DNA from 2 places in the Aliihoeflea sp. PC F10.4 genome. Region 1 is predicted to be linked to the other one. Evidence: predicted binding sites of a transcription regulator. Region 1 holds the regulator's gene; the other holds the start of a gene.
The links. Region 1 encodes PhoB, which activates phosphate uptake and scavenging genes when phosphate is short. Its sites were predicted from a motif close to TGTCATNNANCTGTCAT; they were not measured.
Positions count from the first base shown of each region.

Region 2: the regulator PhoB is predicted to act here: its motif matches at 1,391-1,407, upstream of phnD (phosphonate ABC transporter substrate-binding protein).

Region 1 covers NZ_JBTSWH010000001.1:4,285,535-4,289,746, reverse strand. The annotation lists gene xylF (D-xylose ABC transporter substrate-binding protein) at 1-581, opposite strand, end outside; gene ACX82Z_RS21540 (ROK family transcriptional regulator) at 729-1,967, shown strand; gene phoB (phosphate regulon transcriptional regulator PhoB) at 1,991-2,677, opposite strand; gene phoU (phosphate signaling complex protein PhoU) at 2,677-3,384, opposite strand; gene pstB (phosphate ABC transporter ATP-binding protein PstB) at 3,408-4,212, opposite strand, start outside.
Region 2 covers NZ_JBTSWH010000001.1:2,377,887-2,382,098, forward strand. The annotation lists gene phnL (phosphonate C-P lyase system protein PhnL) at 12-716, shown strand; gene ACX82Z_RS12125 (DapH/DapD/GlmU-related protein) at 713-1,333, shown strand; gene phnD (phosphonate ABC transporter substrate-binding protein) at 1,518-2,450, shown strand; gene phnC (phosphonate ABC transporter ATP-binding protein) at 2,538-3,395, shown strand; gene phnE (phosphonate ABC transporter, permease protein PhnE) at 3,399-4,212, shown strand, end outside.

The sequences.
Region 1 (4,212 bases):
GGCAGCCAGCCATCCGTATAGGCTTCGCCCACATTGGTGATCGCGCCAGAATCGATGGCGTCCTTGAGAACCTCCATCTGCCCTTCGAAGAGGAAGTCCGCGTTCGGATCGGCGGACGAGCCCTTGATGAAAACGTAATTGCCTTCGGGCTGCACGTCGAATACGGCCTGCGCCTGCATGCGGCCGACTTCCTTATTGTCGAAGGTCAGGTAAAAGGCGTCCGGATTTTCGATCAGGCGGTCGTAGCCGACGACCGGAATGCCTTCGTCCACTGCGTTCTGAACGGCAGGCCCGATGGCGGAGGAATCCTGCGCAAGAATGATGAGCGCGTTCGCACCCTGGCTGATGAGCGACTCGACATCGGTGAGTTGCTTGGCGGCCGAGGATTGGGCATCGGCCGATATATATCGATTGCCGGCGGCTTCGATGGCTTCTCTCATCGCCGCTTCGTCTGTCTTCCAGCGCTCTTCCTGAAAGTTCGACCAGGAAACGCCGATGACAAGTCCTTCGGCTTTCGCTGCGGTTGCAAGCGTCATGGAAAGCGCGACACCCGCCAGAAGGGCGGTTGTGAAAGTCTTCATGATGTTCCTCCCTGCGCCGTGAACGGCGCCTCCTCAGTTGGGGAGGCTCTTTTTTTCGAGCCTCGAAAAAAAGAATGACTCACCATTTCCGACGTGTCAATATCCTTTGAAAGGTGCATCAAGACGCCTTCAGGAGGAATCGTTTCGATGACAATGGGCGTACGCCACGACGATCTGCGCAAGCGCAACCGCGCCCTTGTGATTGCAGCCGTTCGCCGGGACGGACAGCCTTCCCGCACCGAACTTGCGACCCGCACCGGGCTCAGCCATTCGACGATTTCCGCCATCGCCTCCGACCTGATCGCCGAAGGCGTTCTGCGGCAGGCAAAGGGCTCGGGCGGGGAACTGGTTCGGCGCGGGCGTCCGCAGGTCTCGCTGGAACTGGAACCTCGCGCGGGAACGGTGCTCGCGGTCGTTCTGCTTCTCAACACGCTTTCGGCGAGCGTGATCGACTATGCGGGCCGCACCGTGTGCGAGCGACATGAACGCCTGTCGACGCTGACGGCGTCCCGCGAGGAATTGATCGAGGCCGTATCCACGATCATCAAGGGCGTGCTTGGCGACGCCGCGCGCGATCCATCGGAAATCATGCGCATGACGATGGCCATTCAGGGCATCATCGATTCGGGCGGGCGGACGCTCTTGTGGACACCGATTACGCCGCATAGCGGCATCGCCTTCGCCGATTTCATCGAAACCAGGTTCGGCTTCCCCGTCACCGTGCAGAACGACTGCAACATGATCGCGCTTGCGCTGCGGGCCCGCGAGCCGGAACGGTATCGGGACAATTTCGTGACGATCCTCCTGTCGAACGGCATCGGCATGGGTCTTGTTCTGCGCGGCGAGCTTTTCACCGGCGCCTATTCGTCGGGCGGGGAATTCGGCCACATGGTCTACAAGCCGCACGGGGCCTTGTGCAGATGCGGCCGCCATGGCTGCGTCGAGGCTTATGCGGGAAACTATGCGATCCTTCGCGCATCGAAAGGCCAGGAGGACGAGTGCGAACCCGATGCGGATGTCGATCGCGAGACCATGTTGCAGCTTGCAGGCGAGGCACGGCAAAAAGACGGCCCGGCGCGCGAGGCCTTCATGCGGGCGGGCGAAGCGCTGGGATATGGGCTTGGGTCTCTCTTCGCGCTGATCGACCCTGCTCCCGTTGCGGTCGTGGGGCCGGGAACGCACGCTTTCGACATCATGGAACCGGCGATCCGCGAGGCGATCGCACAGACTGCTGGCGGCCAGCACGACGCGGTGATCTCGTTCGATCTGGAAGCCGACGAAATGCCGCTGATACGGGAGGGTTGCGCACGCAAGGCGCTTGAGGCCGTAGACAACGAGCTGTTCGCGCCGGGCTACGTCAACGCCATGCAGGAAACGGCAGGGTAGAGCAGCTTCCGGCCTGAAACAGGTCAGCTTTCGTTGATCGAATAGCCTGCGCCGCGGATCGTGCGGATCACGTCCGGCGCTCCGTTCGGATTGATCGCCTTGCGCAGGCGGCCGACATGAACGTCGACCGTTCGCTCGTCGATATAGTTCGTCTCACCCCAGACACTGTCGAGCAGATGCCCGCGCGAGAATACGCGGCCGGGATGCTGCATCAGGAATTCGAGCAGCCGGAATTCGGTCGGCCCCAGATGAACTTCATGCGGGCCGCGATAGGTGCGATGCGCTTCGCGGTCGAGCACGATGTCGCCGACCTTGAGCACACTTGAAAGCACTTCCGGCTTTGCCCGGCGCAAAAGCGCGCGCACGCGGGCGACGAATTCGGGCGTCGAGAACGGCTTGACCAGATAGTCGTCCGCGCCGGTCGAAAGCCCTCTCACCCGGTCGCTCTCTTCGCCGCGCGCCGTCAGCATGATGATCGGCAAGCGCTCCGTCTCGGGTCGCATCCGCAGCCGGCGGCAAAGTTCGATGCCGGAAACCGCCGGCACCATCCAGTCGAGAACGAGAAGATCGGGCACCGTTTCCTGAAGCCGGATTTCGGCGTCGTCCCCGCGCATGATCGTCTCGACCTGATAACCTTCGGCTTCGAGATTATAGCGGATAAGAACGCCCAGCGCCTCCTCGTCCTCCACCACCATGATCTTCGGTGCCATCATCGCGGATCACCCGAGATCGATGTCTCGTCGAGCTTGGGGCGATGGACCGGCAATTGCTTGCCGACCATCATGTAATAGGCGTTTTCGGCGATATTCGTCGCGTGGTCGCCGATGCGCTCCAGATTCTTGGCGCAGAACAGAAGATGCGTGCAGGGCGTGATGTTGCGCGGGTCTTCCATCATGTAGGTCAGAAGTTCGCGAAAGACGGCCGTGTAATGAACGTCGATATGCTCGTCGTCCGCCCGCAGATCGACAAGCACGTCGGCGTTGCGCCCGACATAGTTTTCAATGACGCCAGCCAGTTGCGCGCGCACCAGCCCGGCCATCGTATCGATGGAATGGGACAACTTGCGCTGCATGACGCCCGAACCGACCGCGTTGACGCGCTTTGCGATGTTCTTCGCAAGATCGCCGATACGCTCGAGATCGCTCGCCATGCGGATAGCGGCGACCACAGCACGCAGATCCTGCGCCATCGGCTGACGCTTGGCGATCAGCGTGATGGCCCGTTCGTCGATCTGGCGCTGTCGGTCGTCCATCGACATATCGTCGGATATGACGCGCTGGGCGAGCGCGACATCGTTGTCGAGCAGCGATTTCGTCGCCGCAGACACCATGCTTTGCGCCAGATCGCCCATTTCGCGGATCAGCCGGTCGATCTCGCCGAGTTCCTCGTCGAAGGAGGCTACGATATGTCCACCCATGGTCCTGCCCTCTCCCCGTCCGGTCAGCCGAAGCGGCCGGTGACGTAGTCCTGCGTGCGCTTGTCGTTCGGCGCGGTGAAGATCGCTTCCGTCGGCCCTTCCTCGACGAGCAGGCCCAGATGGAAGAACGCCGTGCGCTGCGACACGCGAGCCGCCTGCTGCATCGAGTGCGTCACGATCGCGATCGTGTAATTGGCGCGCAACTCGTCGATCAGTTCCTCGATCTTGGCGGTCGCGATCGGATCGAGCGCGGAGCACGGCTCGTCCATCAGGATCACTTCCGGCGAGACCGCGATGGCGCGCGCGATGCACAGGCGCTGCTGCTGGCCGCCCGAAAGTCCCGTGCCCGGCTCGTGCAGACGGTCCTTCACCTCCTCGAAGAGGCTCGCCTTCTTCAGGCTGGTGACGACGATTTCTTCCAGTTCGCTTTTGTTGGAAGCAAGGCCGTGGATTTTTGGACCGTACGCGACATTCTCGAAGATCGACTTCGGGAACGGGTTCGGTTTCTGGAACACCATGCCGACGCGGGCGCGCAGTTCCACCACGTCGATCTTCGGATCGTAGACGTCCTGCCCGTCGAGCTTGATGTCGCCTTCGACGCGACAACCCTCGATCGTGTCGTTCATGCGGTTGAGGCAGCGAAGGAAGGTCGACTTGCCGCAACCCGAAGGACCGATGAACGCGATGACGGAGCGGTCGGGCACGTTGACTGAGACGTCGAACAGCGCCTGCTTCTGTCCGTAGAAGACATTGACGTTCTGCGCCGTCACGCGCGCTTTTGCAGCTTTCTGGTTCCTGGAAGCGTTGGCGGCGTCGACGATGGCACCG
Region 2 (4,212 bases), 1.9 Mb from region 1:
AGGATGCCGTGATGCCTACCCCGCTCGTCGTTTCCGAAGTCGCCAAGACCTTCACCATGCATATGCGCGGCGGCCTGCGCCTGCCGGTCGTGGAGGATGTATCCTTTTCGCTGAAAGCTGGCGAATGCGCCATTCTCGGCGGCCCCTCGGGCGCAGGCAAAAGCTCGATCCTCAAGATGGTCTACGGCAATTACGCCGTCGATACCGGACAGATCATCGTCAAGCATCGCGACACTCTGATCGATATAGCCAAGGCCGATCCGCGAACAGTGCTGGGTGTCCGCCGCGAGACGATCGGCTATGTCAGCCAGTTTCTGCGCGTCGTCCCGCGCATCGGCGCGCTCGACATCGTCGCCGAACCGCTGATCGAGCGGGGAACGCCCGCTGAAACCGCGCGCGAGCGCGCAAGCACGCTTCTTGCCCGGCTCAACCTACCCGAACGGTTGTGGCATCTGCCGCCCGCGACCTTCTCCGGCGGCGAGCAGCAGCGCGTCAACATCGCGCGCGGCTTCATAACCGACCATGCGATCCTGCTCCTCGACGAGCCGACCGCCTCGCTCGACGCCGCCAACCGGCAGGTCGTCATCGAGATGATTGCCGAAAAGAAGGCCGGCGGTGTCGCCCTGCTCGGCATCTTCCATGATGCCGATGTACGTGAGACGGTCGCCGACCGCGTCATCGACGTCTCCGCCTTCGCACCGGCGAGGGCCGCATGACCGCAAAACTCTCCGAACAGCCCGCCATCCATGAAACCGCCAATGTTCGCAACTCGACGCTCGGCCGTTACACGGAGGTTGCCGAGCGCACGCGGATTTCCGAATCCACGCTCGGCGACTATTCCTACATTATGGAGGACGGCAGCGTCTGGTGCGCGGAAATCGGCAAGTTCTCCAACATCGCCGCCGCCTGCCGTATCAACGCGACGAACCATCCCATCGAACGCGCCACGCTGCATCATTTCACCTACCGCTCTGCGAGTTACTGGGACGGCGCCGAAGACGACGCGGCTTTCTTCGAGTGGCGGCGTGAGCACAAGATCACTATCGGCCACGACACATGGCTTGGCCATGGCGCGACCATCCTGCCGGGCGTGAAGATCGGCGACGGCGCTGTGATCGGCTCCGGCGCGGTCGTCACCAAGGATGTCGCGCCCTACCTCATCGTCGCGGGCGTGCCGGCGAAGCCGATCCGCGAGCGTTTTCCTGCGCCCGTCGCCAATCGTCTTCAGGCGCTTTCCTGGTGGGACTGGGATCACGCACGGCTTCGCCTGGCGCTCGACGATTTCCGCAAGCTTTCCGTCGAGGCTTTTCTGGAGAAATACGAGACGATCTGACGACTGGACAGGCACTTGCCCGCGCCTTGAGCACACAAGACTTCTGCGCCTGTGATTTGTCATGAAACCGTCAGGAAACAGTAATCGCGCTGTCGCAAGCGCGCCCTAAAGCTCCCCGCGTCAGACCGGCCAAAAGGTATCGGTCGCAGAATTCCAGACGCAACGAAAGCTTGGGAGCTTCGCAATGTTCGCGCATCTCATCCGTACCACCTGTGCCGCGGCGATCGCCGCTTCCGCCCTCGTCGCCCCTGCCGCAGCGCAGGACGACTGGAAGTCCGAAATGCCGGCCTTCCGCGTCGGCCTTCTGGGCGGCGAAAACGAAGCAGACCGCCTGCGCAAGAACGACTGCATGGTCCAGCAGCTCGGCGAAGCGCTCGGCGTGCCGGTCGAACTCTACCCGGCTTCCGACTATGCCGGCGTCATGCAGGGCCTCGTTTCGGGCCAGCTCGACGCCGCCCAGCTCGGCGCTTCGGGCTATGCCGGCATCTATCTTCAGGACGCCGAAGCGGTCGAGCCGGTCTTCGTCGCACTCGAGAACGACGGTTCGGACGGCTACTACGCCATGATGTATACGAAGTCCGACTCGGGCATCGAAGATCTGGAAGGCATGCAGGGCCACTCGCTCGCCTTCGCCGACCCGAACTCGACCTCGGGCTACCTCGTGCCGAAGGCCGAGCTTGAAGCTGCCGAAATCAACATCGACGAGTATTTCTCGAACACCGGCTTCGGCGGCGGTCACGAACAGGCTGTCGTCGCCGTTCTGAACGGCCAGTACGATGCGGGCGTCACCTGGACGTCGGGCGTCGGTGAGGAATCGCAGGGTTATTCGCGCGGCGCTCTGCGCTCGATGGTCGACAAGGACCTGCTCGACATGGCCGATCTTCGCATCATCTGGCAGTCGAACCTGATCCCGAACGGCCCGTGGGTAAACCGCAAGTCGATGCCGCAAGAAGCCAAGCAGATCGTCAATGACTGGCTCGCGAACCTGAACGAGACCGACTACCAGTGCTATGTCGACGTCTCCAATGGCGAAGGTCAGGGCTTCAAGGCCGTCGACCATTCGTTCTTCGAGAACGTCGTCGCCATGCGTCAGCGCGAACTCGAAGGTTCCCGCTAAGCATTCAGCCGAAACAGGCCCGCATCGACCGATGCGGGCCTGTTTCGCATTTCACACCGCCCAGACGCACACGACGAGGAGATCATCATGCTGAAGATCGACGGCCTCACCAAAGCCTTCAAGGACCGCAAGGCGGTCGACGACATCTCGCTTGAGATCCCCGACGGGCAGATCGTCGGCATCATCGGCCGTTCCGGCGCTGGCAAATCCACGCTGCTGCGCATGATCAACCGCCTCGCCGAGCCGAGCGAAGGGCACATCCTCTTCAAGAACCGCGACATCACGAAGCTCAAGGGCCGCGAGCTTCACGAGTGGCGCGCGACCTGCGCGATGGTGTTCCAGCAGTTCAATCTCGTCGGTCGTCTCGACGTGATCACCAACGTTCTGACCGGCCGTCTTTACCATCACGGCCTCGTCGCCAGCCTCCTCCAGCATTTCACTGCCGCCGAGCGTGCCTTCGCGATCAAGGCCCTCGATCGTCTCGGCATGGCGCACACCGCGCTTCAGCAGGCCGACACGCTTTCGGGTGGTCAGATGCAGCGCGTTGCCATCGCCCGCGCGCTCGTGCAGGAGCCGAAAATCCTGCTCGCCGACGAGCCGATCGCCTCGCTCGACCCGCTCAACGCCAAGATCGTGATGGACGCGCTGCGTACCATCAACCGCGAGGACGGCATCACCGTCATCTGTAACCTTCACACGCTCGATACCGCACGCACCTATTGCGACCGGATCATCGGTCTTGCCGAAGGAAAGGTCGTCTTCGACGGTGAACCGGCGCAACTTACGATGCGCATGGCGCGCGAAATCTACGGTGCCGAAGCCGAGGAAGCCTTCCATGAAGGGATGACCTCGACGTCGCTTGGAGGCGCTCCGGTGCAGCCCGAGCTTTCCGCTGCCGAAATCGCCAAGGCGCAGATCGCCAAGGCCGAAGCGCTCGTAGGCTGATCCATGGCAAATCTCGACCTGCCCTATCGCCGCGACGGCGAGGACGCCGTTTCCGCGTTTGAACGCCACCGCGCCGATTTGAAGCGCCAGCGCATGGCGATGAACCTGCTTTTCATCGCCTGCTTCATCGCCGTTCTTGCGGCATCGGTCTATGTCGCCCGGTTCTACCCGGACCGGCTGGCTTCCGGCCTGCCACGCATCTTCGACTATTTCGGCACGATCATGCCGAACCTCGAATTCGACAAACTGCTCTTGCCGCGCGGCGAAAACGGACGCGCTGTGCAAGGATCCATCGTCTACTGGTATTCCGATTTCTGGGTCTATCTGCGCCTGATCGTCGAGACGATTTTCATGGCGTTGACGGCGACGATCCTCGGTGCGGCTGCCGCCTTTGCGCTTTCCTTTCCCGCCGCGCGCAACCTTGCACCGACCCGCGCGATCTTCTGGGTCTCGCGCCGCTTCCTCGAAGTGTGTCGCGGCGTTCCGGAAATTCTCATCGCGCTCATCCTCGTCTTCGCGGTCGGCATCGGCCCGCTGGCCGGCGTGCTCGCCATCGCCATCCATACGGCCGGCGCGCTTGGCAAGCTGTTCTCCGAGGTCAACGAGAACGCGTCCATGCGTCCGGTCGAGGGCGTGCGGGGCGTCGGCGGCAACTGGTTCGAGGAAATGCGCTACGGCGTGATGCCTCAGGTCCTGCCGAATTTCGCCTCATACACGCTGTTGCGTTTCGAGATCAACGTGCGCGCATCCTCCATTGTCGGCTTCGTCGGCGCGGGCGGCATCGGCATGGAGCTCAACCGCGTCATCAGCCTTTACT